DNA from 2 places in the Pseudoduganella sp. RAF19 genome. Region 2 is predicted to be linked to the other one. Evidence: riboswitches for the same ligand, from Rfam matches in the RefSeq annotation. Region 2 holds a riboswitch; the other holds the start of a gene.
The links. Region 2 has a riboswitch for thiamine pyrophosphate ahead of thiC (phosphomethylpyrimidine synthase ThiC). Riboswitches for the same ligand answer to the same signal wherever they lie in the genome.
Positions count from the first base shown of each region.

Region 1: linked by a shared signal. The riboswitch ahead of AB4Z19_RS00890 (TonB-dependent siderophore receptor) and the one ahead of thiC (phosphomethylpyrimidine synthase ThiC) in region 2 are both predicted to bind thiamine pyrophosphate.

Region 1 is NZ_JBFREF010000001.1:186,000-190,033, forward strand. Features, by position in the region: gene AB4Z19_RS00890 (TonB-dependent siderophore receptor) at 1-724, opposite strand, end outside; TPP riboswitch at 780-875, opposite strand; gene AB4Z19_RS00895 (iron-containing alcohol dehydrogenase) at 958-2,118, opposite strand; gene AB4Z19_RS00900 (ferritin family protein) at 2,228-2,530, shown strand; gene AB4Z19_RS00905 (immunity 26/phosphotriesterase HocA family protein) at 2,564-3,022, shown strand; gene AB4Z19_RS00910 (GFA family protein) at 3,028-3,438, shown strand; gene AB4Z19_RS00915 (RNA polymerase sigma factor) at 3,626-4,034, opposite strand, start outside.
Region 2 is NZ_JBFREF010000005.1:39,049-43,082, forward strand. Features, by position in the region: gene AB4Z19_RS13415 (DUF4382 domain-containing protein) at 1-334, opposite strand, end outside; gene AB4Z19_RS13420 (S8 family serine peptidase) at 489-2,030, opposite strand; gene AB4Z19_RS13425 (hypothetical protein) at 2,135-2,758, opposite strand; TPP riboswitch at 2,841-2,943, shown strand; gene thiC (phosphomethylpyrimidine synthase ThiC) at 3,018-4,034, shown strand, end outside.

The DNA of each region.
Region 1 (4,034 bases), on a different contig from region 2:
ATTTGTTCTGGTAGTCGGCGTCCAGTTGCAGCAAGGCCTGCGGCGAGATCTGCCAGTCGAAGGCGCCGGAGATGAAGGAGCGGTGGCCGTCCGCGCCCTTGATGTAGGACTGGATATGCTCGCCCGCCGCGTTGATGCGGTAGCCGAAGCGGCGGTCTTCAAAGCGGCCGCCCAGGTCCACGGCGCCATACACGGTACCGCGCTCGCTGACTTCGAACAGCACGGAACGCAGATTGTTCTCGGTTGGGCGCTTGGTTACGTAGTTCACTACGCCGCCCGGGGCGGAGACGCCCATTTGCAGGCCGGACAGGCCCTTCAGGACTTCGATGCTTTCCTTGTTCTCCAGCGGGATCTGGGTGTCGCCGGAGATGGCGTGGCCGTCCTTGCGGTAGGAGCTGGCGTTATCCAGTTTGAAGCCGCGGATGGAGAACTGCTCGGCGTAACCAACCGCATTGTAGGAGTCGCCGATGCTGGCGTCGTACTTGGAAGCGTCGGTGGTGGAGCGGATGTTCAGGTCCTGCATCTGCTCGCGCGTGATCACGCTGACGGAAGCGGGCGTTTGCAGCAGAGGAGCGTCGGAGAAACCGGCGACGGAGGAACGGTCGGCAATGGCGCGGTTGGCGGTGATGACGACTTCGGTCATCTTGGTGTCGTTCGATTGCGCGTTCGCCAGCTGCGCAGCGGCCAGCGCGATGGCGGTAAGGGTGATGCGGGATTGATTCATGTTGTGCTCTTTTGTGGTTCTAACGAGCCAACGCGGGAGCATTCAAAGGAGGGGAGAAGACAACTTTGCGCTTTCCTTCGCTGGCATTATCCAGATCAGGTACGAAGGGTATTTCTCACCCGGACAATGTCCAGGACCCCTAGCGATCGCGCATTTTACCACAGGACCTCAAAACCCGAGGCGTGAACCTGGTGGCAGGCACGATGTGCCTGCCACCTGCTTTTGCGTCAGGTTTAAACGCTCAGCGCCAACGCGGCACGGGCGACGGCGGGCGTGATGTCGCGGTGCTCGCCCAGTTTGGTCATGCCGGCGGCTTCCAGCGCCTGAACTGTCGCGTCGATTGCGCTGGCTGCGTCCAGGCCGTAGCCGGACAGGCGCGTCTGCACGCCCATCTGCTCGAAGAAGGCGCGGGTGCGCTCGATGGCCGCGTCGATACGCGCATCTTCCGAACCTTCGCGCAGCCCCCAAACCCGCTCGGCATACTGCAGCAGCTTGCCCCGCTTGGCCTCGCGCTTCACCGACAAAATCCCCGGCAGCACAATCGCCAGCGTTTGCGCGTGATCCAGGCCGAACAGCGCGGTCAGCTCGTGGGCGATCATGTGCGTCGCCCAGTCCTGCGGCACGCCGACACCGATCAGACCATTCAACGCGAGGGTGGCGGTCCACATGATATTGGCACGGATTTCCAGATCTTCCGGCGCCGACAGCACCTGCGGACCTTGTTCGATCAGCGTCAGCAGCAAGCCTTCTGCGAAGCGGTCCTGGACTGGCGCGTTGACCGGGTAGGTCATGTACTGCTCCATCACGTGCACGAAGGCGTCCACCACGCCGTTGCCGACCTGGCGCAGGGGCAGGGTGAAGGTCTTGGACGGGTCCAGCACGGAGAACTGCGGATACACGAATCTGGACGCGAAAGCGCGCTTTTCCCTGGTCGCGGCGCGGGTAATCACGCTGGCGCTGTTCATTTCGGAACCGGTGGCGGGCAGCGTCAGCACCGCGCCGAAAGGCATGGCGCCTTGCACGACTTTGCCGCCGATGGACAGGATATCCCACGGTTCGCCGTCAAATACGGCTGCCGCTGCCACAAATTTGGTGCCGTCAATGACCGAACCGCCGCCAACGGCCAGCAGGTAATCGATTTTCTCGGCCTTGATCAGCGCAACCGCCTGCATCAGCGTTTCATAATGCGGATTCGGTTCGATGCCACCGAATTCGAGGACGGCATGACCGGCCAAAGCGGCCTTCACTTCGTCGTAAGTGCCATTCGCCTTGATGCTGCCGCCGCCGTAGAGCATCAGCACGCGCGCATTGGAGGGAATATGTTTCGCCATGCCGGCGATCTGGCCCGCGCCGAACAGGATTCGGGTGGGATTGTGGTATTCAAAATTGTTCATGCGCCAGATTATACGTGTCGTGCGACATCTTTTCAGGGGGGCAGCTACACTTGAGAAATCCGCGCCGCAGGCAGACAATGCGTGTAACCGCATGCCTAAGGAGACTGGAATGACGCAGGAACACGTTGTCGAACCGCGCGACTATCTGAACGCACAGGTGCTGGACATGCACCGGGCACTGACATCGCTCAGCGAAAAGATAGAGATGCTGGATCTTCAAAACCAGCGCGTCGAAGTCTGTACGGACCCGGAGCTGAAACTGGTGATGGCCAGTCAGCGCGACGGCACGCGCAAGCATATTGCGCAGTTGCTGGAATGGGTACGCCGCCGCGATCCGAAGTTGGATAAGGAAATGAAGGAAGCGCTGTTCAAGGCGGGTCCCATCGCCGCGCAGTTCCACTACGAAGAGTAGGCGGGGCGGTGCGGCGCAATTGAAAGGAAGTTGATGAAGTTGCAGCCGTACCGGGAGGGCAGCTGGTTTGCCATCCCGCTGAGAAACGGCGGATACGCCACCGGTCTGGTGGCCCGCCTGTCGCCACAAGGGAAGGTCATGCTGGCCTACCTGTTCGGTCCCAAGCACTGGACCCTGCCTACCCTGGCAGACGTGCAGGAGCTGAGGGCTGAAGATGCGCTCAAAGTGATCCGCGCCGGTGACGTGGCCGTGTCCAATGGGCGCTGGCCGGTGATCGGGAACCTGGTGAATTTCCGGCGCGAGGATTGGATGTCGCCCATGTTCATCCGCCGAGCCGACGCGCTGAAACGCGCCTGGCAGGCGACGTATTCGGACGATCCGGCCAAGCCGGACCGCGAAATATCGGTGCCCTACGATACGCCGGGGCTCGAAAGCGATTCTTTGTACGGCTACGGTTCTGCCGAGCTGCTGATGACCAAACTACTGGAGTAGGCATCATGTACAGGGGCGGCTGTTTGTGCGGGGCGGTGCGCTATGAAGTGGAAGGCCCGGCCTTCCACAGCACCTTGTGTCATTGCTCAATGTGCCGCCGCGCGGCCGGTGCGCCGGCCGTGGCGTGGTTCAGCGTGCGGCGCTCGGGCTTGCGCTTTGCTGGCGCGCCGGCGTCCTACCAGTCCAGTCCCGGCGTGACGCGGCAGTTCTGTTCGCGCTGCGGCACCCAGCTGACCTTTTCCGACGCCCGCACGCCGGAGGATGTCGACATCACCACCTCCAGCCTGGACGATCCGGAGCAGCTGCCGCCGGAGGATCACACCTTCTCCGAGAACCGTCTGCACTGGATGCAAATGGACGACCAGCTCCCGCGCTACCTGCGCACGCGCGCCGACGGGTCGCTGGAAAGCGCCTGAGAACCCACGGCGTGAATCTGGTGGCAGGCACTCCGTGCCAGCCACCCCTCCCGCGCCGCCGAACAGGTGGTTGGCACGGAGTGCCTGCACCCAGCCTGCGCCGCCGATCAGGTGGTTGGCACGGAGTGCCTGCACCCAGCCTGCGCCGCCGATCAGGTGGCTGGCACGGAGTGCCAGCCACCTGGGCTTACCGGTTTTGCGGGCGGGCCAGCGGCGTGCACGCGGCGGCGCGCGCCATCAGCAGCCCGCGCTCGCGCGCATTCTGCGTCAATTCCGCTGCCCGTTCAAATTCCGTACGCGCTTCGGTCAGCCGTCCCAGTTTGAACAGAAAATCGCCGCGTACGCTGGGCAGCAGGTGATAATTCTTCAGCGCCGGCTCATCGAGCAAGGTATCCGCCAACTCCAGCCCCACCGCCGGCCCGAAAGCCATGGACAGCGCCACCGCGCGGTTCAAATCCACCACCGGAGACGGCTGCAGCGCCGCCAGTCCATCGTACAAAGCTGCGATGCGTTCCCAATTGGTGTCTTCCGCCTTGCGCGCCCGTGCGTGGCAGGCCGCGATGGCTGCCTGCAGCGCATAAGGACCAAGTCCGCGC
Region 2 (4,034 bases):
GGCTGTAGTGGCCCGCGCCCAGCGACGCAGTGCCCAGGGCTTCCAGCGCGCCGTTGTTCAGGTTGAGCAGATTGATTTTCTTCGCTGGCGACAAGGTGATGTCGGTCCAGCCGCTGTCGGTATCGCTGGCGCTCGAACTTTGATTGATCCGGACTTTGGAAACGGTGACGTTCACCGCATCGAAGCCACAGGCCGGAGCGTCGGTCAGGGAGACGGAGACGGAGCCTAACTGCATTGGTGGCTGCGTCGAGCTGCCACCTCCACCTCCGCCGCCGCAAGCGGTCAGCAAACTAGCAGCGGCGACAAGGGAGAGAGCAGGAAGGGAGGATTTCATAATGGGCCTCTTTATGGTTATGTTCTAAGGTCATTATCCGTTCCAGGCGGAAAATTAAAAGTGAGTTAGGGCACATAGTAACGGACTGTTACACAATGCTGAGCTAGCCGCGGCTTCCGCGCAACGCTGCGCCGCGGCCCATCCCAAACGCGCCCTATTTGCCGCAGCCTTTCGCGGTGATACGGTCATGTGCCGCCTTCGCTTGCACCAGGCCATAGCCGAACTTGTCGTCGCGGCCAGGCGTGCCGAGGTCGCGTGCGCTCAGGTCGAGCGAGGTGCGCAACTGAGCCGCGGTGCAATTGATGTGCAGGCTCCAGACCAGCGCGGCGACAGCCGATACGTGCGGCGTGGCCATCGAAGTGCCGTCCCATACCGCATAGTTGGATGGCGTGATCGTGATCGTAGCCACTTGGCCCGACTGGCCCAGCATCGCCTGTCCGTCAGCCTGGCTTGCGGAGACTGATGGAATATTCGTGACGGTCGTGCCCAGCGTGCCGCCAAAGCCGCCAGCCACATTGTTGTAGACGATGGCGCCCTTGCCGCCGCTGGTCTGGCAGTTGGATACCTTGGTGGCGAAGTCGATGCTGCCGCGCTGGATCAGGCAGATCTTGCCGCTTACGCTGGCGTCGACTTTGTCGCCGAGGCCGAAGTCGGCCAGCGGCGCGCTGGCCGTGGACTTGGGCGAGCCCTCCATATCGCCTGCGGCATAGCTCTTGTTGCCGACCGTGAGCGCGGAGTCGGCGCCGGTCCCCATCGGCACGGTGGACGTCACGGCCACACCGGGCGCCGACAGTTCCACCTTGCTGTTGTACTGCGAGAAGTCGGCCCAGTTCATGTTCGCATCCAGCGCGCCGACCGACACGACGGAAGCGTAGCCGGCCGGGTAGGAGATGGCCGTGTTGCCGTCGTTGCCTGCCGCCGCAATGGACAGCACATTCTTCGCGGCCAGCGCGTTGAAGGCCTTTTCTTCCGTCTTGGTCGGCTTACCGCCGCCCAGCGACATGCTGATGATGTTCGCACCCGCTGCGCCGCACTTGTTGACGGCCGTGGCCAAGGTGGACGAATACGCCCAGCCATCGGCGCCGAACACTTTGACGATGTGCAGCTTGAGCTGCTTGTTCGGATTGACGCCCACCACACCGATGGCATTGTTGACGGCGGCAATGGTGCCCGCAACGTGCGTCCCGTGCTGGTCTTCATCGGTGTACCACCAGCCGGTGCCTTTGTCCCACTCGCCGGTGAGGTTGTTGCCGATGATGTCTTCGTGATTGGCGTCGATGCCGGAATCAACGATGCACAGCTTGCGGTTGCCAGCCGACGCATCGGACAGCTGGTCGGCCTGCACCATGCTGATACCGTATGGGATGGTTTGCGCGCTGTTGCCGGGCGTGCCGCCGGCCTTGCGCAAGGCCATCGGATAGCGCTTCTCATCCTGCTCGATATACAGCACGTTGGGGTTGTGCTGCAGACCTTGCAGCGCTTGCGGCGGCACTTCAATCGCCATCGCGTCCATGCCGTAAATCTCATGCGCGACGGCGCCGTGTGCGGCAGCGGCAGCGGAGCGGACGGCGGCCGCGGCGCCGGGCTGGAAGGCCACCACGACGCGGACTTTATCCGGTGCTGCGGCGTAGGCGGGCAGGGCGGCGGCGAAGGTTGAGGCGGCAATGGCTAGCGGTAGAAGCTTGCTGTGCGTCATGATTTATCTCTCCCAAGATAGTCGCGTTGAAACACACTCAAGCGTAGGCCCGGCTGAGCTGCCGGGCAAACGGATTCGCTAGCAAATTGTCAGTTGTTGCGTTTTTAACGCGTCCCCGCGCAGGAAACATTCCAGGCAGTAAGATCGGCGCGCGATTTGCGTACGGACACGCCCGCCGTTTTGCCGATATCGCTTTCGAACACCATCATCGGCAAGCCGTCTTTGGCTTTATCGAGCGCGATGAGGTGGAAGTTGCGCGAGCGGATTGGCGCGCAGTTGGTGTTGCCCGCCATCAGCAAGCGAGCGCTTTGCAGCAGTTCGTTTTGCGACTGGATCAGGCGCAACTGGTCGATATCCGGCATGTCGGCGCGCAGGGCGACCGGCGTGCCGGGGGGCGCGCTGCATTGGGGCGTGTGATTGATCCAGGTGAGTGTGGTCTGCCGATCGCGCTCATGCCACGCGCCGTCCTCGCGCACAAACTCCGTACGCTGCATGCGGCACAGCGGCAGCACGATGCGCTGCGGCGCGCTGTCGGCGTACGCGCTGAACCGCCACTCCTTGCGCTGCGGCGCGCGCGTCACCAGCACGGGCGGCACTTGCGCCGCTTCCGGATAGCGGGCATGGTAAAAAGTTTCGAAGCTCTTTTGTTCGGCGCTCGTCGGCGCCCGCGTGTCCTGCGCCATCGCCACGACAGGCAGCAGTAGCGCCGCCCAGATTGCTGTTCGCATTGATTTCCTCCCGCGGCGATTATAACGGGGGGCTTGGCGGCAACGCACTGACTGGGTTATGATCGCATCGCTGCCGCAAGGCGGCACACGCTAGGGGTCCTGCGCGCTGAGAGGTGCGCGGGTGAGAAATACCCTCCGAACCTGATCTGGATAATGCCAGCGAAGGGAAGCTTCAGGATGTCCGCATGCGCCGCTCTGCCGGTGTTTGCGTGTGCAGCCTAACCTCCTTTGCTGGCTCCTGCCGCAAAGGAGCCAAAACTTGAACGCCAATCCGCAATTCCTCGCCGCCGAGGCCGAGGTAGACAGCGCAGCGATCGCACCGCTGCCCAATTCCCGCAAACTGTATGTCACCGGCAGCCGTGCCGATATCCGCGTGCCCATGCGCGAGATCAGCCTGTCCGGCAATAACGCACCGGTCACGGTGTACGACACCTCCGGACCTTACACGGACCCGGATGTGCAAATCGATATCCGCAAAGGCCTGGCCACACCGCGTGCGCCGTGGATCTCGCAGCGCGGCGACACCCTGCAGCTGGATGGACCAACTTCCGGCTACGGCAAGCAGCGCCTGGCCGATCAAGCGCTGGACGCCCTGCGCTTCGAGCTGCAACGCACGCCGCGCCGCGCGGCCCTTGGCCGCAACGTAAGCCAGATGCACTACGCGCGCCAGGGCATCATCACGCCCGAGATGGAATTCATCGCGATCCGCGAAAACCTGCGCCGCAAGGAATACCTCGAAGGTCTGCGCGCATCGGGACCGGACGGCGAAAAGATGGCGCGCCTGCTGGGACGCCAGCATCGCGGCCAGTCATTTGGCGCCAGCATCCCGGACGAGATCACGCCGGAATTCGTGCGCGAAGAAGTGGCGCGTGGCCGTGCCGTGATCCCGGCCAATATCAACCACCCGGAAGCGGAGCCGATGATCATTGGCCGTAACTTCCTGGTGAAGGTGAACGCCAATATCGGCAACTCCGCAGTGACCTCGTCGATCGGCGAGGAAGTCGAGAAGATGACCTGGGCCATCCGCTGGGGCGCCGACACGGTGATGGACCTCTCCACCGGCAAGCATATTCACGAAACGCGTGAATGGATCATCCGTAACAGCCCCGTGCCGATTGGCACCGTGCCGATCTACCAGGCGCTGGAAAAAGTCAATGGCAAGGCCGAAGACCTCACCTGGGAAATCTTCCGCGATACCTTGATCGAACAGGCGGAGCAGGGCGTCGACTATTTCACGATCCACGCCGGCGTGCTGTTGCGCTATGTGCCGCTGACG